DNA from 2 places in the Planococcus sp. BI3 genome. Region 1 is predicted to be linked to the other one. Evidence: a T-box and tRNA genes for the amino acid it is inferred to sense, from the RefSeq annotation. Region 1 holds a T-box; the other holds one or more tRNA genes.

Region 1 (11,085 bases):
GTGTCGCTGGCACCCAATGTGCGCGCAGCCAAAACGAACTCCTGGCTCTTGTATTTAAGAACCTGACCTCGGACGACCCGGGACATTCCCGTCCATCCGGTGATGGTCAAGGCGATGATGATGGCGAGTATCCCTGGATCCATGATCAAGATGAACAGGATGACCACAACCAAGTTAGGAATACCTGTCAAAATTTCAACGATGCGCTGCATAAAGTCATCCACGCGTCCGCCAAAGTAGCCGGAAATCCCTCCATAGATAACCCCGATCAGCATGTCAATTGCCGCTGCCACGAATGCAATGAATAGGGATACTTGAGTCCCTTTCCATACACGTGAGAACATGTCGCGGCCAAGGCCGTCAGTTCCGAACCAATAGTTGACTTCGACATTCTTCATTTCGTACAAATCGACTTCTTGCCCGCCTAATGTACCGACGCCGTCAAGAATCCCAAGATTTTCAACGAGTGGCATTTTCGGCGGCAGATTTGCATGAGTGATTGTTTGTGCGTTCGGCTCATAAGGACTGATCGCCGGCCCTAAAAATGCCATGATGACGATCAAGCCGAATAGGATCAGGCTGAACAAAGCGCCTTTGTTTTTGCGGATACGGTACCAGGCATCCTGCCAGAAGCTGACGCTTGGTTTTGTGATGCGTTCTGCCTGATGGGCATCTAAAGTGATGCGCTCAAACGAACCTTTCGGCAATTCCGGAATTTTATCAATTTTTTGAGTCATTAACTTTTACCTCCTGAAAGACGGATACGAGGATCAATGACACCATATAGAATATCTACCAGCAAGATGATGACAATCAAGAATACTGAGAAGAAGATAGTGGTTCCCATAATGATGGAGAAGTCATTGACCATAATCGATTTAACGAATTGTTCCCCGATACCCGGAATTGCGAAAATCTGCTCTACTACAAGTGATCCGGTAAGAATGGATACAGCCATAGGTCCAAGAACCGTAACCAATGGAATCAATGCGTTGCGGAAAGCATGCTTAAATGCAATTTCTGATCCGCTTGCTCCTTTAGCTTTCGCTAATGTAATATAATCTGAGCCAAGCACTTCAATCATTTCCGTACGGATAAAACGTGCTGCTGTGGCCATTGGGAACATGGCCAAGGCGATGGATGGCAGGACACTGGACATAAAGCCGTCTTTCCATAAAGCCACCGGGAACAAGTCCCACTTTAAACCGAACCAATATTGAAGCAATGAAGCAAAAACGAAGGAAGGAATTGAGATTCCGACAATCGCTACGAATGTGCTAGTGTAATCAACCCAGGTATTCTGCCTTAGCGCGGCAATCATCCCCAGGAGAATTCCCAGAATAGTTCCCAGCACCATTCCCTGGAAACCAATTTGAGCAGAAGGACCCATACGGCTTAAAATAACATCCGTAACATCGGCTCCTTTAAACTGGTTGATGGAAATTCCTAAGTCACCTTGCACTAGACCAAACATGTAATTGAAATATTGAACCGGAAGAGGTTCGTTCAATCCATATCTGGCTTCTACAACTGCCCTTTGTTCAGGAGATAATTTATCTGCGGACGCGACGGGGGATCCTGGTAAAACTTTCATAAGGAAAAAAGTAAAAGTAGCGATCAGTGCTAAAGTGATCACCATATAAATTAAACGCTTGCCAATGTACTTAGCCATAATGCACCTCCAAAATTAATTCTATTTGACAAGCCCATCACATATATAATAGGGACTTGCAGCATTCAATAGTTAGCAGAAAATGGTCAATTTTCGGTTAATTCCTTTACATTAGAAAAGAGAGTATATCGACCTAAAAACGCGATATACTCTCTTCCTATTTTGTTTTCACAGTAGCGGGTTTAACTTATTCTTTGCCCGAAATGTATGCCCATTTGTAGCTGTAATCTCCACCGAATGGGTGTGCAATGATGTCGTTAACGTAAGGCTGTTGAAGAGACATTACTCCACGCTGATAGATTGGCGCGATTGCAGCGTCATCTTCTAGAAGCATTTTTTCAGCCTTAGCCATTGCTTCCCAACGTGCAGCAGGATCTGTTGCCAATTCGCCTTTAGCTGATTCAACTAGAGCATCATACTCAGGGTTAGAATAAGCCATTTTATTTTGAGCAGACCCAGTAACAAACAAGTCAATGAATGTCATAGGATCCTGGTAATCAGGTCCCCATCCAGCAGTTTGGATGTCATAATCCTGAGCTTCATCAAGTTCTAAACGAACTCCGAAAGGTACAGCTTTAAGGTTGATCGTTAAACCTTCAAGATTTGTTTCAAGTTGTTCTTTAAGGTAAGCATCCATGTTTTTAGCAGTTTCAGTGTCTCCACCTAGGATTTCAAGAGTAACTTCTTCCACTCCCAATTCTTCAAGGCCAGTAGCCCAATGTTCTGCAGCTTCTTCAGCGTTGAACTCAACAAGATCTCCATTAACGTCGCGGAAGTCTGTGTTGCTTTCATCAAAAGTGAATTCAGTTGGTACTAAGTAGTTAGCTGGCAATGAACCGTTAGCTAATACTACATCTACTAGATCTTGCTTGTTGAAGCCTTTTGCAATTGCTTGACGGATATTTACGTTTGAAAGTGCATTTTCTTCACCGTTGCGTTCTTGGTTAAGTTTGAAGTAGAAAACAGTAGGTTCCAATTCAGTGATCAGGTTTTCGTCATTTGCATATTGCATTGCAAATTCACCGCTTAATCCAGCACGGTCTTTTTCACCTGAGTTGTAAAGGTTAACTGCAGTAGCAGGTTCTTTTACAACGTCAACATTAATTGTTTCAAGTTTAACTGTTTCAGCATCCCAGTATTCAGGATTTTTTTGCATTTTCCAAGTTAAGCCCGTTCCATCCCAGTCAGTAAGTGTGAATGGTCCGTTGAAAATCAAGTTTTCAGAGTTAGAAGCATAAGCGTCACCTTTTTCAGTTACGAAAGCTTCGTTCTGTGGGTAGAAAGTTGGGAAAGCCATCAATGACATGAAATAAGGTACTGGACGCTCTAATTGCACTTCAAGAGTGTTGTCGTCTACAGCAGTAACGCCAAGTTCCGTTACTTCCATTTCACCTGCAGCAATTTCAGTAGCGTTTACAATCGAACCAGCCATCATGTAAGCTCCGTATGGAGAACCTGTAGCAGGATCAATTGAACGTTGCCAAGAGTAAACGAAATCGTTGGCAGTAACCGGTGTTCCATCTGACCAGTTAGAATCACGCAATTTGAACGTGTAAGTCAAACCATCTTCGCTGACTTCAGGCTCGCCTTCAGCAAGTGCTGGCTCGGCTAAGTTTTCTTGATCTAAACGGAATAGGCCTTCGTTAACATTATTGAAAATGTTAAATGCGACTGCATCCTCAGCTAATGAAATATCCATAGTTGGAATTTCAGCGCTTTCCATCAAATTAAGGACTTGCTCTGAATCTAAATCTCCAGCTGTTTCGGTTCCCTCTGTAGTTTCAGTACTAGTATCATCGCCGCCACCACACGCTGCTAGAAATGCACTTAGAACTAAAACTAGGCTTAATAGCCAAAAAATCTTGCTGTTTCTCACTAAATTGACCCCCTCGAATTTTCTGAAAAATTGGTACAAGGCTAATTATACATAATATTTTTTTCTTGTACAGAACTTTTTTTGGAAATTTTTACACTCTTGTAACAATTGCGTTACATTCATGTTACACAAAACCGCAAGAATATTGGATTTGTAAGCGTTTTCGGCGTCTACGATAAATGAAGATTTTTTTGATTTTTTTTAAAATTTCTTCTACAATTGAAAGGAATCGAGGTGCAAAGTTTGAAGAAAACGATTTTTTCCTTACTAATTGTTCAAATGTTGATCTTTATCACAATATTTTTACGGACAGATGACCTATCCCTCCTGTCATATATTAACAACTCATTTGTTTACGGGGGGATCCTGCTATTTTTTGGCCTATGGGTTTTTGTGGTGCGGACAGGCGTATTTGATATATTCACCATCAGTATGAGGAAGGCATTCAAAATGAAGTCTACATTAGAAGATGAAGAGATGAGGCCCCCTTCCGAAGCATTGGGTTTTTCCAGCTCCCTGCTGCTCATTACAGGAGCTGTCACCTTGCTGATCATGGGTATTTGCCTGGCAATTTATAGCTTCTAATATTGCGTCTGGAATCGTTTATGTATTATAATAATAGGATATAAAATGAGCGATGAAAAAGAGGAGTAAATGCAGTTCCTTCTATAGAGAGAGTCTGTGGGTGGTGAAAACAGATGGAGGGCTTCATTGAATGGACTTTTGAGCTGAGTTGGTGAACGACAAGTAGCCGATTCCGTGTTCTTCACGTTATGAAGAAGAGTGGCCGGCAACGGCAACTAGGGTGGTACCGCGGAAAACACATCATTCGTCCCTTTTTTTAAGGGATGTGTGCTGTGTTTTTTTACTTTGAGGAGGAATTGGAATGAAGAAAATCTTTTCAGGCGTTCAGCCTACCGGTACGGTAACACTCGGGAATTACATAGGAGCCTTTAAGCAGTTCACGGAGCTGCAGGACGAATACGACTGCATCTTTTGCATCGTTGACCAACATGCCATTACAATGCCACAGGATCGTTTGGAACTTCGCAAAAACATCAAGGCACTGGCGGCACTCTATCTGGCTGCCGGAATTGACCCGGAGAAAGTGACACTGTTTATCCAATCAGAAGTTCCGGCGCATGCACAGGCTGGTTGGATGCTGCAATGTGTGTCGACGATCGGCGAACTCGAACGTATGACACAATACAAAGACAAATCAGCCAAAAATGCTTCTGTCTTAGCTGGATTGCTGACGTACCCGCCATTGATGGCAGCTGATATCCTGTTATACCAGACCGATATCGTACCTGTCGGGGATGATCAAAAACAGCATATCGAGCTGACACGCGATCTGGCCGAAAGATTCAACCGGAAATACAATGACATCTTCACGATCCCTGATATCCGCGTCCCCAAGAATGGCGCACGCATCATGTCGCTTCAGGACCCATCGAAAAAGATGAGCAAGTCTGATACCAATAAGAAAGCGATCATCACGTTATTGGATGATTTGAAAACGATCGAAAAGAAAATCAAGAGCGCTGTGACCGATTCTGAAGGGGTGGTCAGCTACGATCCGATCAACAAACCTGGGGTAGCGAACCTTCTAACCATTGAAGCTGCGTTAACTGGTGAAAGCATCGATAGCCTGGTTGCGAAATACGAAGGTTCCGGCTATGGTGATTTCAAAGCTTCAGTCGCAAAAGCTGTTACCGAACATTTAGCACCGATTCAAGAGCGTTATGCTGCGCTTCTGGATTCTGAAGAACTGGATAAAATTCTTGATGCCGGCGCTGAAAAAGCTAATTACCTGGCCAATAAAACCTTAAAGAAAATGGAAAATGCCATGGGGCTTGGACGCAAAAGAAAATAAACAAAAAGGAGCTGCAGATCTGCAGCTCCTTTTCTATTTTGTTTTTACTCTGCAGTAACTGGTGATTCTGCGTTCACGGCAAGGTCAGATAAGTAAACCCCAGTGCCGTCACCGATTGCATAGTTCAATACACGATCATTGACCGGGCTCAAAATTGCTCGGTATAAAGTAGGGAATACCGGCACTTCTTCGACCATCAATTGTTGCCATTCGTTGTAAACTTCCTGGCGGAATGCAAGGTCAAATGCTTCTTCTGAACGGCCTTCTGCCAGAAGACGCTCATTTTCTTCATTTTCCCAACGTGCGAAGTTGTAGATTGCGTTAGCTCCGTAAAGTCCTGAAGGATCTACGTCAATCCCAACTCCCCATGCTGCTTGGAATACGTCAACATTCGGATCATCTTCTCCGCCGTTTCCGACACGGTCATAGAACGAGTTGAACTCAAGCATTTCCAGGTTGACTTTCAAGCCAACAGCTTCCCAAGACTGAACATAGTATTGTGCCAAAGGCTCAGCCGTATCGCCGCCTGTCATTGAAATAAAGTTGATTTCAAGCGGGTTGCCTTCTGGATCTTCGCGCAATCCATCATCATCTGTATCAAGATATCCTGCATCATCCAATAGCTGGTTTGCTACTTCAGGATCGTAAGTTCTTCCTTCATTCGTATCATCATGGAACTCAGGATGGGATGGCGGAATCAAAGTTGTCGCATTCCAACGCAAACCATTATAGAAACGTTCGCCGACTGCTGTGTTATCCACTGCATGCCACATTGCTTGGCGAAGTTCCTTATTGTTCATTTTCGCTTCAGGATCGTAAGCAACAGTGCTGCTTTCAGCATCCCATGTTCCCAATTTAAAGCCGATATATGTGTAGGCGCGATCAATCGCTCCCAAATATTCTACGTTCGACATTTCAGCGTTGTCAGGGAATTGATCTACTGGGAATTCGCTGATCAAGTCAACTCCCCCAGTTTCCAGTTCCTGAACAACTGTTGAACTGCTGATGACTTTAACTGTTACGCCATCAAGGTTTGGTTCTCCGCGCCAGTAGTCTGCGTTCTTAGTAAGAGTTACAGACTCACCAGGTACAATGCTGTCCACTTTAAATGGTCCAAAACCGATTGGGTTTTCACGCACTTCAGGCGAAGAAGAGATATCGGCAACTGCCATGTCTCCAAAGATGTGCTTAGCCAATGGGTAAGACCAGATGCTTCCTGTCAATAAAGAAGGAGTTGACTCGATATACGTAATCGACAACGTCTTTTCGTCAACTACTTCAATGCCTGAAATCGTATCAGCTGCTCCGCTGTTATACTCTTCCATCCCTTCGATGTTCGTAAAGTCAGAGTTGTAGCGTGGACCATCATATTCAGGGTTACCGATTACTTCGTGTGCAAACAACCAATCTTCTGCAGTTACAGGTTCGCCGTCATGCCAATTGACATTATCGCCGATTGTGAAAGTGAACGTGCGGCCATCTTCTGAAACTTCATAAGTTGCAGCTCCATCATTTGTGTAGACGTAGTTTTCGTCCCAAGTCAGTAAACCTTCATCAAACCAATTCAGAATTTCTGCATCCGGTGCACCAGAGTAGAAGTTCCAGTTTAATGTCCCTTCAAAAACGGTATCTGACACTAAGCCGAATGTAATGGTTCCGCCATCAATGGCTTCTCCTTCATTCGTTTTCACATTGCTGAAATCATCAATTGAATACATCCCGCCGTTTTCAAGTTGCTGTCCGCCTTCATCCTTTTCCCCGCCGCTTTCTTCCGTGGACGTATCGTCACCGGTACAAGCTGCCAAGACCAACACAAAAGACAACATCGGCAATGCTAAATATCTAGACCATTTATTTTTCGCCATTCTCCGTTTCCTCCTCTTTCTTTTTTAAATAAAGTTCTTTTGGACTGCTGCTGTACTTGAATAGAGTTATTTCTGCCTGGTACCGAGAACCCTACTCCCCCTTTTCCCCACTTTTTTGTCACCCTCTGCGTTGCCGGGCATCGGTAGCGCGTTTTAGGGCTTGCCCGACATTATTTATGCTAAGCATCAATACAAAAATCAGGATTGATGCAGGTAACCAGATCCACCATCTCAATTCCAGTGTTTGCGGGTTTCTTGCATAACTGATCAAGGTCCCCAAACTCGGAGTCGATTCCGGGAAGCCGAATCCTAAAAAGGACAGGCCCGATTCGATTCCGATATTGCCTGCCAAATTTAACGTCATCGTTACAATGATGATCGAACTAAGATTTGGCAGGACCTGGAAAAACATGATTTTGAAATCGGAAGTCCCAAGTGTCTTAGAGGCTTTTACATAATCCAATTCTTTTTCCTGCAAGGCTTTTGAACGGATCAGCCGCGCAATGCCCATCCATAAGAAAGCGGTCATGATTAACGAAAAGGACACGATGCTGTAGCCAGGTACTGCGGTTACGAATGCGATGACAATCATCAAAATCGGCAAAACCATGAAGAAATCAACGAAACGCATGAAGACATTATCTACAGTGCCCCCGTAATATCCGGAAATCAGCCCAACCAATATGCCGATGATTCCTGTCAATAGCGTGACCAAAAAGCCGATAGCCAATGAGTTTCGCGTCCCAATGATCAATTGCCCAAAAATGTCGCGCCCACCGTAATCCGTGCCCAGCCAATAAGCGGCGGATGGCGGCTCGTAAAGAGCGAAAAGATCGACTTTGATAATTTCAGACTGGTCCATGATGAGGGATGTACCAAATACACCGGCAATGATCAGGAACAGGAACAGGAGAGAACCAAATGCAATTTTGTCCCGTATTAACTCTCTTAGTAATATACTGAATCCGGATGGGCTTTTGCCGAGATCCACATCCGGGATTTGTGCTCCACTGTCTTTATCTATTCTCATATTTACACCTCAAAATTATCATTTATTATTTAATTCGGATACGTGGATCTACCAAACTCAAGATGATATCGGATAGTAATGCCCCAATGATCGCTGCCAGCCCGAACAATAGGACAAGAGCTGTCATTACGCTGTAATCACGTAAGCTGATGGAAGAAAGGAACAGCTCACCCATTCCTGGATAGCCGAAAATATTTTCGATGAATATGGTTCCGCCAATCAATCCTGTGATTTCGTAACCGAAGAACGCTGCAATCGGAAGCAGGGAATTCCGCAAGACGTGGCGATTGTAGACACGTGATTCGGAAGCCCCTTTAGCACGGGCAGTTACGATGAAATCCTTCTGTTTTGTATCAATGATCTCACTTCTCAAATACTGGACTGTAGAAACAGTCGTTATCAATGCCATCGATAAGGCGGGCAATAATAAATGATTCAACTTGCTGATGAAATAGGCGAAGGTTCCAGGTTCGGTACCTGGGGTGACGCTTCCGCTTGTCGGGAACCAGCCCAGCTGGAATCCAAAAATAAACAACATAACTAAAGCAAAAATAAATAATGGTGCTGCAAAGCCAATGTACGTATATCCGGTAATGGCACGGTCCAACCATGTATCGTTGAAACGTCCGCTGATGATCCCTAATGGAATGGCGATCAAGTAAGTCAGGATCAGAGTTGCCAATGACAACCACAAAGTATTGATCATTCGTTCGCCAATCAATTCGGATACTGGCATCTTAAAGCGGAACGACTGCCCGAAATCGCCTTGCAGTACGCCTTTGACCCAGTCTATATACTGGACATACCAGGGATTGTTCAATCCCAGGCGCTCACGCATTGCTTCAATGGTGGCTGGATCGATGTTCGGATCGATCAGCCCGGTCAGTGCATCTCCAGGCATAGCCTGAGCTAAAATAAATACCAAAACGCTTAAGACTATAATTTGCGGGATCGTTATGAGTGTTCTGCGTACAATTAATTTCCACATACCATTCAACCTCTCTCAGGCAACGCTACTTGATGGGTAGCTGAAATTGATTTTAACGAGAAAGGCAAACCTTCTTCATCAAAAAAGTCTTTTTCCAGCTTGTCATATTCGGTCTTCACCAATTTGCGGTTTTCGTAATGCATTTCCCGATTGCGCGGGTTGCTGTCCGGAATTGCCGCAATTAAGCGTTTCGTGTAAATATGCTGCGGGTTCGTGAAAATTTCTTCTGATGTGCCCTCTTCGACATATCGTCCTTTGTACATGATGCCGATGTGATCGCACATATGGCGGATAATACCCAAGTCATGGCTGATGAATAAATACGTCAAGTTCAGTTCTTTTTGAATTTCCCGCATGAAATTCAATACTTGGGCTTGTACGGAAACATCCAGGGCAGAGACAGGTTCATCCGCGATGATCAGCTTTGGATTCAGCGCAATCGCACGGGCGATTCCGATCCGTTGCCGCTGTCCTCCTGAGAATTCGTGCGGATATTTATAGATAGCTTCCGGACTGAGCCCGACCAGCTCTATTAATTCCTGAATGCGGATCCGTTCTTCTTTAGGAGACAGGTTTTCGTAATTGCGGAGCGGTTCAGCTACAATGTCCGCCACCCGTTTCTTCGGGTTCAGTGATGAAAAGGGATCCTGGAAGATCATCTGAATATCTTTTCGTACATCGATATATTCTTTTTTGCTGATAGAGGAAAGATCTTTTCCTTCAAACATCACTTTTCCTGAAGTGATATCATTCAATCCGATGATTGCACGGCCTGTCGTTGTTTTTCCTGACCCTGATTCTCCTACAAGTCCGTAAGTCTGGCCTTGTTCAATTGAAAATGAAACACCATCTACTGCTCGAACATGGTCTTGGATGGTCTGAAAGACTCCTCCACGTACTGGAAAATGTACTTTCAGGTCTTCAACTCTAATTAGCGACATAATTGCGCTCCTCCTCGGCTTGTTCTGGGAAGTAAAAGTCCTTATAACATGTGCAGCGCACATAATGTCCTGGACTAATTTCATGGAGTTCCGGTGAAGCTTCATGCGCAGAATCTTCAATCCAAGGAATTCTTGCAGCGAATCGGCATCCCGTTCGCGGTAGATTTTGAAGTGATGGCACTACCCCCTGTATGACGTGAAGCTCTTCTTTCACATCATTCAAAGTCGGTATTGAATTTAGAAGAGAGCGAGTATACGGATGCTGCGGATTTTCCATTAATGTATAAACATCAGCGATTTCCACAATTTGCCCCGCGTACATAACTGCCACTCGATCCGCCATTTCCGCTACTACTCCTAAATCATGGGTGATTAGGATAATGCCGGCATTAATAGTGTCCTTCAGTTCTTTTATCAAATCCAAAATCTGAGATTGAATCGTCACATCCAGAGCTGTGGTCGGTTCGTCTGCAATCAGCAGTTCCGGTTGATTCGAAATCGCCATTGCGATGACAATGCGCTGGCGCATTCCGCCAGACAGTTCATGGGGATATTGGTCATATGTTTTTTCGGGACGGGGAATGCCCACTTGATTCAGTAAATTGATGACCTGCTTTTTCCGCAGGCTTTTGGAGCTTTTCGGATTATGCAGGAAAATCGCTTCATCGATCTGGGCGCCTACCACCATAAGGGGATTAAGAGCTGACAGCGCATCCTGAAAAATCATCCCCATTTCTTTTCCACGCAATTTTTTCATTTGATTGGCGTTTGCCTTTGCCAGGTTAATGCCTTTGTAATCTATCTCTCCCTCAATTTTAGCTCTTGTATGAAGTCCCA
Region 2 (11,085 bases), 1.5 Mb from region 1:
AAATGGGGATGGAATTCGCCAAACTGATTCGCCGTTATATGGAAGGAAAAGCATTCTTTGAAGAAAAGAACTATATGGATGCCTATCATCATATGGTAGAGTCGCTGCATCATCTGGCCCGATTAGCAGTGCTTGAAAATGGGTTGCCGCCTGAGGTGACTGTCTGGTCACAGGTAAAACAAATGGAGCCGGCTATCTATAAACTATACGAAGAATTGATATCGAGCGATGAGCCGATCGACAAAAGGCTGGAATTGCTGTTTCTGGCAAGCGAATTCTATATTCATTCACGGACCCAGGACGGAGCTCTTCATATAAAGGAAGTGATGGAGAAGCAAAGCAGCTGGACGATCCAGGAATTGCATGAGCAGGAAGAATTGAAAAATTACTCATCCAATTTAGAGGTATTCATTGAATACCTTGTAGATAAGGAACTGATTTTTATTAACGGCGTTACGACGAAGAGCGAGGGAATCTTCCATAGATACTATTATGTGAAGGATTAATTCAGGGCTGGACGCTTGATTCTCTATCCAAAAGAAAGGGAGCAGCATAACTTGCAATAAGAAGTTCAGAGTCTATGATAAAGCAGGAGCTGTTGTTGAAAATCCGGTTGTTCGGACTTTTGGCAACAGCTTTTCTTTTGGAGAATCTGTTCTGAAAGAATAGAATGAATAATGATTTAATGGCAAGTTAATTGGAGGGTTTAAGTTTTTTAAACTTTTTTCTCTATAATCATTGACATACTCTAAGTAAATGTATTATGATAATACACGTCGCTAAGGGAAATTAAGTTTTTTACAATAATAAAAAAGCTTGACTCTTCCGATGAACGATGTTAAATTAGAGAAGTTGCTTTTACAGGACAAACACATTGAACCTTGAAAACTGAACAGCAAAACGTCAACAAACAGCAACGGCCGCGCAAAACGGCCCGCGCAAATCTACTGATCAGCTTATGCAGATCAAAGCGAACCGTGCGTCTAACGACCACGGTACGCCAGCAAGTCAAAGAGCAGTCAAATGTTCTCTATAATGGAGAGTTTGATCCTGGCTCAGGACGAACGCTGGCGGCGTGCCTAATACATGCAAGTCGAGCGGAACCATTGGAGCTTGCTCCATTTGGTTCAGCGGCGGACGGGTGAGTAACACGTGGGCAACCTGCCCTGCAGATCGGGATAACTCCGGGAAACCGGTGCTAATACCGAATAGTTTGCGGCCTCTCCTGAGGCTGCACGGAAAGACGGTTTCGGCTGTCACTGCAGGATGGGCCCGCGGCGCATTAGCTAGTTGGTGGGGTAATGGCCCACCAAGGCGACGATGCGTAGCCGACCTGAGAGGGTGATCGGCCACACTGGGACTGAGACACGGCCCAGACTCCTACGGGAGGCAGCAGTAGGGAATCTTCCGCAATGGACGAAAGTCTGACGGAGCAACGCCGCGTGAGTGACGAAGGTTTTCGGATCGTAAAACTCTGTTGTGAGGGAAGAACACGTGCCAACTAACTACTGGCATTTTGACGGTACCTCACCAGAAAGCCACGGCTAACTACGTGCCAGCAGCCGCGGTAATACGTAGGTGGCAAGCGTTGTCCGGAATTATTGGGCGTAAAGCGCGCGCAGGCGGTCCTTTAAGTCTGATGTGAAAGCCCACGGCTCAACCGTGGAGGGTCATTGGAAACTGGAGGACTTGAGTGCAGAAGAGGAAAGTGGAATTCCATGTGTAGCGGTGAAATGCGTAGAGATGTGGAGGAACACCAGTGGCGAAGGCGACTTTCTGGTCTGTAACTGACGCTGAGGCGCGAAAGCGTGGGGAGCAAACAGGATTAGATACCCTGGTAGTCCACGCCGTAAACGATGAGTGCTAAGTGTTAGGGGGTTTCCGCCCCTTAGTGCTGCAGCTAACGCATTAAGCACTCCGCCTGGGGAGTACGGCCGCAAGGCTGAAACTCAAAGGAATTGACGGGGGCCCGCACAAGCGGTGGAGCATGTGGTTTAATTCGAAGCAACGCGAAGAACCTTACCAGGTCTTGACATCCCGCTGCCCGGTGTAGAGATACGCCTTTCCCTTCGGGGACAGCGGTGACAGGTGGTGCATGGTTGTCGTCAGCTCGTGTCGTGAGATGTTGGGTTAAGTCCCGCAACGAGCGCAACCCTTGATCTTAGTTGCCAGCATTCAGTTGGGCACTCTAAGGTGACTGCCGGTGACAAACCGGAGGAAGGTGGGGATGACGTCAAATCATCATGCCCCTTATGACCTGGGCTACACACGTGCTACAATGGACGGTACAAAGGGCTGCCAACCCGCGAGGGGGAGCCAATCCCAGAAAACCGTTCTCAGTTCGGATTGCAGGCTGCAACTCGCCTGCATGAAGCCGGAATCGCTAGTAATCGTGGATCAGCATGCCACGGTGAATACGTTCCCGGGCCTTGTACACACCGCCCGTCACACCACGAGAGTTTGTAACACCCGAAGTCGGTGAGGTAACCACTTGTGGAGCCAGCCGCCGAAGGTGGGACGGATGATTGGGGTGAAGTCGTAACAAGGTAGCCGTATCGGAAGGTGCGGCTGGATCACCTCCTTTCTAAGGATGAATTCGGAACCGGGTTTCCCGGGGTTGACGTTTTGCGTTCAGTTTTGAAGGTTCACCTTCAGTGGCGACACTGGAATGATCTTCTATTAGAATATGAATTATACTCAAGAGGGCCTATAGCTCAGCTGGTTAGAGCGCACGCCTGATAAGCGTGAGGTCGATGGTTCGAGTCCATTTAGGCCCACCATTCTTCTTGGGGCCTTAGCTCAGCTGGGAGAGCGCCTGCCTTGCACGCAGGAGGTCAGCGGTTCGATCCCGCTAGGCTCCACCAATCATTTCGCACGCAGAAGTGATGAACTTGTTCTTTGAAAACTGGATAAAACGACATTGAAACATATATGCAAGCAATTCATGTACGCGTGGCTTTCGAGCCACAACTTTTTAATTGACCATTGGTTAAGTTAGAAAGGGCGCACGGTGGATGCCTTGGCACTAGGAGCCGAAGAAGGACGGCACTAACACCGATATGCTTCGGGGAGCTGTAAGTGAGCTGTGATCCGGAGATTTCCGAATGGGGGAACCCGCTGCCTTTAATCGGGCAGTATCCATGTGTGAATTGATAGCACATGAGAAGGCAGACCCAGGGAACTGAAACATCTAAGTACCTGGAGGAAGAGAAAGCAAATGCGATTCCCTGAGTAGCGGCGAGCGAAACGGGATCAGCCCAAACCAAGAGGCTTGCCTCTTGGGGTTGTAGGACACTCTATACGGAGTTACAAAAGGAAGGATTAGGCGAAGCGACCTGGAACGGTCCGCCGCAGCGGGTAACAGCCCCGTAGCCGAAAACCCTTCCCCTCCAGAGTGGATCCTGAGTACGGCGGAACACGTGAAATTCCGTCGGAATCCGGGAGGACCATCTCCCAAGGCTAAATACTTCCTAGTGACCGATAGTGAACCAGTACCGTGAGGGAAAGGTGAAAAGCACCCCGGAAGGGGAGTGAAATAGATCCTGAAACCGTGTGCCTACAAGTAGTCAAAGCCCGTTAATGGGTGATGGCGTGCCTTTTGTAGAATGAACCGGCGAGTTACGATTGCATGCAAGGTTAAGCTGAGAAGGCGGAGCCGCAGCGAAAGCGAGTCTGAATAGGGCGCCAGAGTATGCAGTTGTAGACCCGAAACCAGGTGATCTACCCATGTCCAGGGTGAAGGTAAGGTAACACTTACTGGAGGCCCGAACCCACGCACGTTGAAAAGTGCGGGGATGAGGTGTGGGTAGCGGAGAAATTCCAATCGAACCTGGAGATAGCTGGTTCTCTCCGAAATAGCTTTAGGGCTAGCCTCAAGATTGAGAATCCTGGAGGTAGAGCACTGTTTGGACTAGGGGCCCATCCCGGGTTACCGAATTCAGACAAACTCCGAATGCCAGTGATTTATGCTTGGGAGTCAGACTGCGAGTGATAAGATCCGTAGTCAAGAGGGAAACAGCCCAGACCACCAGCTAAGGTCCCCAAATATCCGTTAAGTGGAAAAGGATGTGGCGTTGCTTAGACAACCAGGATGTTGGCTTAGAAGCAGCCATCATTTAAAGAGTGCGTAATAGCTCACTGGTCGAGTGACACTGCGCCGAAAATGTACCGGGGCTAAACGGATTACCGAAGCTGTGGATGGACATCGTAGATGTCCGTGGTAGGAGAGCGTTCTAAGGGCGTTGAAGTCAGACCGCAAGGACTGGTGGAGCGCTTAGAAGTGAGAATGCCGGTATGAGTAACGAAAGACGGGTGAGAATCCCGTCCACCGAATGCCCAAGGTTTCCTGAGGAAGGCTCGTCCGCTCAGGGTTAGTCGGGACCTAAGTCGAGGCCGATAGGCGTAGACGATGGACAACAGGTTGATATTCCTGTACCACCTCCCCGCCGTTTGAGCAATGGGGGGACGCAGAAGGATAAGGAGAGCGTGCCGTTGGTTGTGCACGTCCAAGCAGTGAGGCGTGGAATGAGGCAAATCCCATTCCTGATACGTTGAGCTGTGATGGCGAGAGGCCTAGCCTCGGAGTCCCTGATTTCACACTGCCAAGAAAAGCCTCTAGCGAGGCGGGAGGTGCCCGTACCGCAAACCGACACAGGTAGGCGAGAAGAGAATTCTAAGGTGAGCGAGTGAACTCTCGTTAAGGAACTCGGCAAAATGACCCCGTAACTTCGGGAGAAGGGGTGCTCTGGTAGGGTGTATAGCCCGAGAGAGCCGCAGTGAATAGGCCCAGGCGACTGTTTAGCAAAAACACAGGTCTCTGCAAAACCGTAAGGTGACGTATAGGGGCTGACGCCTGCCCGGTGCTGGAAGGTTAAGGGGAGTGCTTAGCGCAAGCGAAGGTGCGAACTGAAGCCCCAGTAAACGGCGGCCGTAACTATAACGGTCCTAAGGTAGCGAAATTCCTTGTCGGGTAAGTTCCGACCCGCACGAAAGGCGTAACGATCTGGGCACTGTCTCAACGAGAGACTCGGTGAAATTATAGTACCTGTGAAGATGCAGGTTACCCGCGACAGGACGGAAAGACCCCGTGGAGCTTTACTGTAGCCTGATATTGAATTTTGGTGCAACTTGTACAGGATAGGTAGGAGCCTTAGAGCCCGGAGCGCCAGCTTCGGGGGAGGCGTCAGTGGGATACTACCCTGGTTGTATTGAAATTCTAACCCACACCCCTGATCGGGGTGGGAGACAGTGTCAGGCGGGCAGTTTGACTGGGGCGGTCGCCTCCTAAAGAGTAACGGAGGCGCCCAAAGGTTCCCTCAGAATGGTTGGAAATCATTCGCAGAGTGTAAAGGCAGAAGGGAGCTTGACTGCGAGACGTACAGGTCGAGCAGGGTCGAAAGACGGGCTTAGTGATCCGGTGGTTCCGCATGGAAGGGCCATCGCTCAACGGATAAAAGCTACCCCGGGGATAACAGGCTTATCTCCCCCAAGAGTCCACATCGACGGGGAGGTTTGGCACCTCGATGTCGGCTCATCGCATCCTGGGGCTGTAGTCGGTCCCAAGGGTTGGGCTGTTCGCCCATTAAAGCGGTACGCGAGCTGGGTTCAGAACGTCGTGAGACAGTTCGGTCCCTATCCGTCGCGGGCGCAGGAAATTTGAGAGGAGCTGTCCTTAGTACGAGAGGACCGGGATGGACACACCGCTGGTGTACCAGTTGTTCTGCCAAGGGCATCGCTGGGTAGCTATGTGTGGCCGGGATAAGTGCTGAAAGCATCTAAGCACGAAGCCCCCCTCAAGATGAGATTTCCCATTGCGCAAGCAAGTAAGATCCCTCAAAGACGATGAGGTAGATAGGTTCGAGGTGGAAGCGTGGCGACACGTGCAGCTGACGAATACTAATCGATCGAGGACTTAACCAAACAACCGTACAGATTCTTGCATGGAATCAATGTCGTTTATCCAGTTTTGAAGGAACAAGAAAAGTTTTTGAAAAAAAGCTTGAAAAAACCAGTTATAATGGTATAATAAATCTTGTCTTTCAAAATAAAATCAGTCTGGTAATGATGGCAAAGAGGCCACACCCGTTCCCATCCCGAACACGGCAGTTAAGCTCTTTTGCGCCGATGGTAGTTGGGGGTCTCCCCCTGTGAGAGTAGGACGTTGCCAGTCTGATCAATTATTCCGAAGTAGCTCAGTGGTAGAGCACCGCACTGTTAATGCGATGGTCGTAGGTTCGAGTCCTACCTTCGGAGCCAATTTTGGAGAGCTGTCCGAGTGGCCGAAGGAGCATGATTGGAAATCATGTAGGCGGGCAACCGTCTCAAGGGTTCGAATCCCTTGCTCTCCGCCAGAAGATAAATTCCCAAAACATACGGCCCCTTGGTCAAGCGGTTAAGACACCGCCCTTTCACGGCGGTAACACGGGTTCGAATCCCGTAGGGGTCACCAATTTCATGGAGGATTAGCTCAGCTGGGAGAGCATCTGCCTTACAAGCAGAGGGTCGGCGGTTCGATCCCGTCATCCTCCACCATTTACTCTTACATAATCAAGGTTGTACAGTGCAAATGTAATTTGTGAATGATATATTATTATCGCGGGGTGGAGCAGTTCGGTAGCTCGTTGGGCTCATAACCCAAAGGTCGCAGGTTCAAATCCTGCCCCCGCAACCAAATGGTCCCGTGGTGTAGCGGTTAACATGCCTGCCTGTCACGCAGGAGATCGCCGGTTCGATCCCGGTCGGGACCGCCATTTTTATGTAACAAAGTGGGTCAGTAGCTCAGTCGGTAGAGCATTAGATTGAAGCTCTAAGTGTCGGCGGTTCGATTCCGTCCTGACCCACCATTTTTTTATGAAATATCTCCATGCCGGAGTAGCTCAACTGGTAGAGCAACTGACTTGTAATCAGTAGGTTGAGGGTTCAAGTCCTTTCTCCGGCACCATTTTAAGGTGGGGTAGCGAAGTGGCTAAACGCGGCGGACTGTAAATCCGCTCCTTCGGGTTCGGCAGTTCGAATCTGCCCCCCACCACCAGTTTTTAGGGGCATAGTTTAACGGTAGAACAGAGGTCTCCAACACCTCCGATGTGGGTTCGATTCCTACTGCCCCTGCCAATTTTAAAAATTTTATGATGGCGGTCGTGGCGAAGTGGTTAACGCACCGGATTGTGATTCCGGCACTCGGGGGTTCAATTCCCCTCGTCCGCCCCAAGTTTTCATTTCATTAATGCGTTTATAAAATAGTAAAGTGGCGGTCGTGGCGAAGTGGTTAACGCACCGGATTGTGATTCCGGCACTCGGGGGTTCAATTCCCCTCGTCCGCCCCATCTTATTAATGGGGTATAGCCAAGCGGTAAGGCAACGGGTTTTGATCCCGTCATGCCCTGGTTCGAATCCAGGTACCCCAGCTTTATGCGGAAGTAGTTCAGTGGTAGAACGCCACCTTGCCAAGGTGGAGGTCGCGAGTTCGAACCTCGTCTTCCGCTCCATTATTTGGCGGCATAGCCAAGCGGTAAGGCATGGGTCTGCAACACCCTTATCACCGGTTCGAGTCCGGTTGCCGCCTCCATAATGATTTGCCGGCGTGGCGGAATTGGCAGACGCGCGGGACTCAAAATCCCGTTCCTTCACGGGAGTGTCGGTTCGACCCCGACCGCCGGTATTATGAAAGGGCCTGCCTGCCCTTTCCAAAACCCCTTAACTGTGAGCAATCATAGTTAAGGGGTTTTTTGTAATTTTTATTAGTAGTTGAGGGTATTTGAATTGAGAATTATATTTTCCTAAGACTTTTTAAGTTCAATATAAAGCGAGTACCAATATCTTATGGAGTAGCTTATTATAAATTTACGGATACGTTATTTTCAGGGAACAGAAAAAAGCATTAAGAGAAAAATAGGTTTGCTTTTCTGCTGATCTTAGCGATATGTTTATCTACTCAAAACTAATGAATGAAAGTGAAAATAAATGCAGCTCTTATGTATACACAATCATTCAGAACCTTAATAATATATATCTTGTCGAGTAAACATGAGGATATTCTTCTCTGGCGATAAATATAAATGAGATTTTAAAGGTCTTGGAAGCCACAGCATTATTAGTGTTCGTTGTATTTACCCTTTTGTTGACTTTGTTTTGTACAGAATGAAAAAATACGTAAGTTTTAATTTTTCCTAAATCTTATATTAATAAAGTATTGGCGAGTGAAATAAGATGTGCTATAATAATTCTTGTCCGCTAAATCATTACTTGCCGGCGTGGCGGAATTGGCAGACGCGCGGGACTCAAAATCCCGTTCCTTCACCGGAGTGTCGGTTCGACCCCGACCGCCGGTATACAGCAAGTTTAGAAGCAAGGCCCTGACTTTATTGTCTGGGCCTTTTTTCTTTTTCCAAAAAGTATTTTCTGCTTCAGAAAGAAGAAAAGTACCCACCAAAAAAACCGATGAAAATGTTACTTTTACATCGGCTTCTATATTCAGATGCTCGAAGCAATCTGTTCAGTTATTTAGCGTGTTTACAGCTTACACGCTTGTTCTCTGGGGCGAACATTCCATCCGGATTTTTTTTAAAGAGCCACGCATGCAAATCGTAATGCTGGCCTTTAGATCCGTCGTGGTTATCCATTGGTCCCTGAAACTTCTCATTGAATAATTTTGGAGTTTTGTTAGTTTCCTCTGCAGGGACATACCATTCAGCGGCGACTAACTTATAGCTTCCATCTTTTAGTGGTTCATAAACCAGGATTTCAGGTTTTTTGATGTTAAGTTTCGCGTCATCTGCTCGGTTAGGTTTGATTAAGTGAATCCCCATATTCGGTACACAGGCTCCAGGTACTAATCCAACAAACCCTTCATCCAATGCGACATCAATATCCCGATACTTCTTAAGCGCTTTTTTGCTGATGGCTACTTCTTCACGGACACTGTACTTGTGATCATCGTCGTCGTGATGCGGATGGGCACTGACACTCGATAGAGAGGATAGACTGAGAAACGCGGCCATGAGAGCGACGATAAACTTTTTCACTTTACTCCCTCCTTGGTGTATTTTTGTTGTATGTATTAATAATATGTTTTTTCACCGTCAATTATAAACCTATATTTTAAAAGTGCAACATATAAGAATTAATAATCGAATTAATTTTAAGGGAATAAAAGTGTGGAACCAGTTATTAAAACGTTTGAAAACGTAAAGAAGCACTATGGTGAGAAGAACTAATGTATTCTTTATAGGAAGTGAAATAAAATGTTATACTAATCTGAATAAAAAGTAGACCAGTACATTCTAATAATTGAAAAGAGGGACGGTTATGCAGGCAAGAAATTGGCATGGGATTGAGGCGGCTGAACTGCTGAAGCTCTTTGGTACAGATATAGAGAGTGGGCTGGATGAAGAAGAAGTAGCCAAGCGGCAAGCGGAATTCGGAACGAACGAGCTGCCGGAGCCCAAGAAAGACCCGGCGCTTATCAAGTTTTTCAAGCACTTTAATGATGTGCTGATTTACGTGCTGCTTGCAGCAGCGGTCGTGACTTTGTTTTTAGGACATTATATCGATACAGCGGTAATTTTGATGGTGGTTGTAATCAATGCGATTATCGGTTATATCCAGCAAAGCAAAGCGGAAAAGGCATTGGACAGCATTCGAAAAATGCTGTCATTAAAAGCGACAACGCTTCGGAGTTCAGTTAGGAAGGAAGTGCTGTCAGCCGAATTGGTTCCTGGAGATATTGTGGTGCTTGCGGCAGGTGATCGGATTCCTGCTGATATCCGGATTCTGGAAGCGGACAATTTGAATGTTGAGGAATCATCACTGACGGGCGAATCGACAGCGGTCGAAAAAAATTCGGCAATGCTGCCGGATGATACAGGGCTGGGTGACCGTTTGAACATGCTGTTTGCGGGGACAACAATATCTTCCGGTTCCGGAACGGGAATTGTTGTGGCAATCGGAGCAGATACCGAACTTGGGAAAATCAGCTCTTCAATGGAAGAAGTAGAAGGATTGCAGACGCCACTATTAAAGCAGACGGCGGCTTTCGGAAAAGTGATTTCACTGATTATTGTCGTTAGTGCTGTTGTAATGTTTGGCATCGGCTACGTGTTCCATGATTACGAAACAGCCGATTTGCTGCTGGCCATTATCGGTCTGACTGTAGCGGCGATTCCTGAAGGCCTGCCCGCTGTGCTGTCCATCATCTTGGCGCTTGGCGTACAGCGCATGGCAGGGAAGAATGCTATTGTCCGCAATCTGCCATCTGTTGAAACTCTTGGAGCTGTCACGGTAATTTGTTCGGACAAAACCGGAACGTTGACGAAAAATGAAATGACCGTCACTTCGGTGATGCTGAAAGATAAAGAATTTTCCGTGACCGGAACCGGCTACTCGCCAAAAGGGACGATTCTTCATGACAATAAATCAGCAAATCTTGAAGATCATCCGGATTTACAGGAATTTCTGACAGCTGTTAAAACGGTCAATGAATCCTATTTAAGATGTGATGAACAAGGACATTGGGTCATTAGCGGAGATGCTACAGAAGGTTGTCTCATTACACTCGCTGAAAAAGCGGAAGATGTTGTAGACCGGCTGCCGATTCTGTCAAAGATTCCGTTTGACTCGAGCTATAAATACATGGCGGCTTTGGTCGACTACGGTGGCAGTAAATGGATATATGTAAAAGGGGCACCAGAGCGTTTATTGAAAATGGCCGATTTGGAATCTTTTGCTGGAGAAGGGGAAGGTTGGCATGACAAAATGTATCAGCATGCCAATAGAGGCGAGCGGCTGATGGGGGCTGCTGTCAAAGGAGTCAGCACTTCCAAACTCTCTATTGACCAGGGAGATATGGAATCTGGATTCAGGCTGATCGGATTGGCAGGAATTATCGATCCGCCACGGGAAGAAGTCATCGAAGCGATACAGCAATGCAAAAAGGCCGGGATCATCGTGAAGATGATCACCGGTGACCATAAGGATACAGCTGTCGCAATCGGGGCTCAGATGGGCATAGGAGACGGCAAGCGTGTACTTGAAGGCAGAGAGCTGGATCGGATGGATGACCGGCAATTGACGCATGCTGCATTGAATTAC

The links. A T-box is a leader RNA that pairs with one kind of tRNA and senses whether it is charged. The one in region 1 lies ahead of trpS (tryptophan--tRNA ligase), so its partner is inferred to be a tRNA-Trp.
Region 2: it encodes a tRNA-Trp, which carries the amino acid that the T-box ahead of trpS (tryptophan--tRNA ligase) is inferred to sense. The anticodon was not compared.

Annotation. Positions count from the first base shown of each region.
Region 1 covers NZ_CM155266.1:3,892,337-3,903,421, reverse strand. Annotated here, with positions in the region: gene opp3C (oligopeptide ABC transporter permease) at 1-737, opposite strand, end outside; gene opp3b (oligopeptide ABC transporter permease) at 737-1,672, opposite strand; gene AC1MEO_RS19150 (peptide ABC transporter substrate-binding protein) at 1,860-3,548, opposite strand; gene AC1MEO_RS19145 (DUF3899 domain-containing protein) at 3,828-4,133, shown strand; T-box leader at 4,177-4,388, shown strand; gene trpS (tryptophan--tRNA ligase) at 4,435-5,424, shown strand; gene opp4A (oligopeptide ABC transporter substrate-binding protein) at 5,469-7,289, opposite strand; gene AC1MEO_RS19130 (ABC transporter permease) at 7,408-8,319, opposite strand; gene opp4B (oligopeptide ABC transporter permease) at 8,345-9,307, opposite strand; gene AC1MEO_RS19120 (ABC transporter ATP-binding protein) at 9,313-10,248, opposite strand; gene AC1MEO_RS19115 (ABC transporter ATP-binding protein) at 10,235-11,085, opposite strand, start outside.
Region 2 covers NZ_CM155266.1:1,499,030-1,510,114, reverse strand. Annotated here, with positions in the region: gene AC1MEO_RS07730 (nucleotidyltransferase-like protein) at 1-506, shown strand, start outside; rRNA gene AC1MEO_RS07725 (16S ribosomal RNA) at 1,033-2,584, shown strand; tRNA gene AC1MEO_RS07720 (tRNA-Ile) at 2,704-2,780, shown strand; tRNA gene AC1MEO_RS07715 (tRNA-Ala) at 2,789-2,864, shown strand; rRNA gene AC1MEO_RS07710 (23S ribosomal RNA) at 2,988-5,919, shown strand; rRNA gene rrf (5S ribosomal RNA) at 6,054-6,169, shown strand; tRNA gene AC1MEO_RS07700 (tRNA-Asn) at 6,181-6,255, shown strand; tRNA gene AC1MEO_RS07695 (tRNA-Ser) at 6,261-6,350, shown strand; tRNA gene AC1MEO_RS07690 (tRNA-Glu) at 6,374-6,448, shown strand; tRNA gene AC1MEO_RS07685 (tRNA-Val) at 6,456-6,531, shown strand; tRNA gene AC1MEO_RS07680 (tRNA-Met) at 6,594-6,670, shown strand; tRNA gene AC1MEO_RS07675 (tRNA-Asp) at 6,674-6,749, shown strand; tRNA gene AC1MEO_RS07670 (tRNA-Phe) at 6,767-6,842, shown strand; tRNA gene AC1MEO_RS07665 (tRNA-Thr) at 6,865-6,940, shown strand; tRNA gene AC1MEO_RS07660 (tRNA-Tyr) at 6,947-7,030, shown strand; tRNA gene AC1MEO_RS07655 (tRNA-Trp) at 7,037-7,110, shown strand; tRNA gene AC1MEO_RS07650 (tRNA-His) at 7,131-7,206, shown strand; tRNA gene AC1MEO_RS07645 (tRNA-His) at 7,247-7,322, shown strand; tRNA gene AC1MEO_RS07640 (tRNA-Gln) at 7,332-7,403, shown strand; tRNA gene AC1MEO_RS07635 (tRNA-Gly) at 7,410-7,484, shown strand; tRNA gene AC1MEO_RS07630 (tRNA-Cys) at 7,491-7,564, shown strand; tRNA gene AC1MEO_RS07625 (tRNA-Leu) at 7,574-7,657, shown strand; tRNA gene AC1MEO_RS07620 (tRNA-Leu) at 8,244-8,327, shown strand; gene AC1MEO_RS07615 (hypothetical protein) at 8,496-9,020, opposite strand; gene AC1MEO_RS07610 (cation-transporting P-type ATPase) at 9,304-11,085, shown strand, end outside.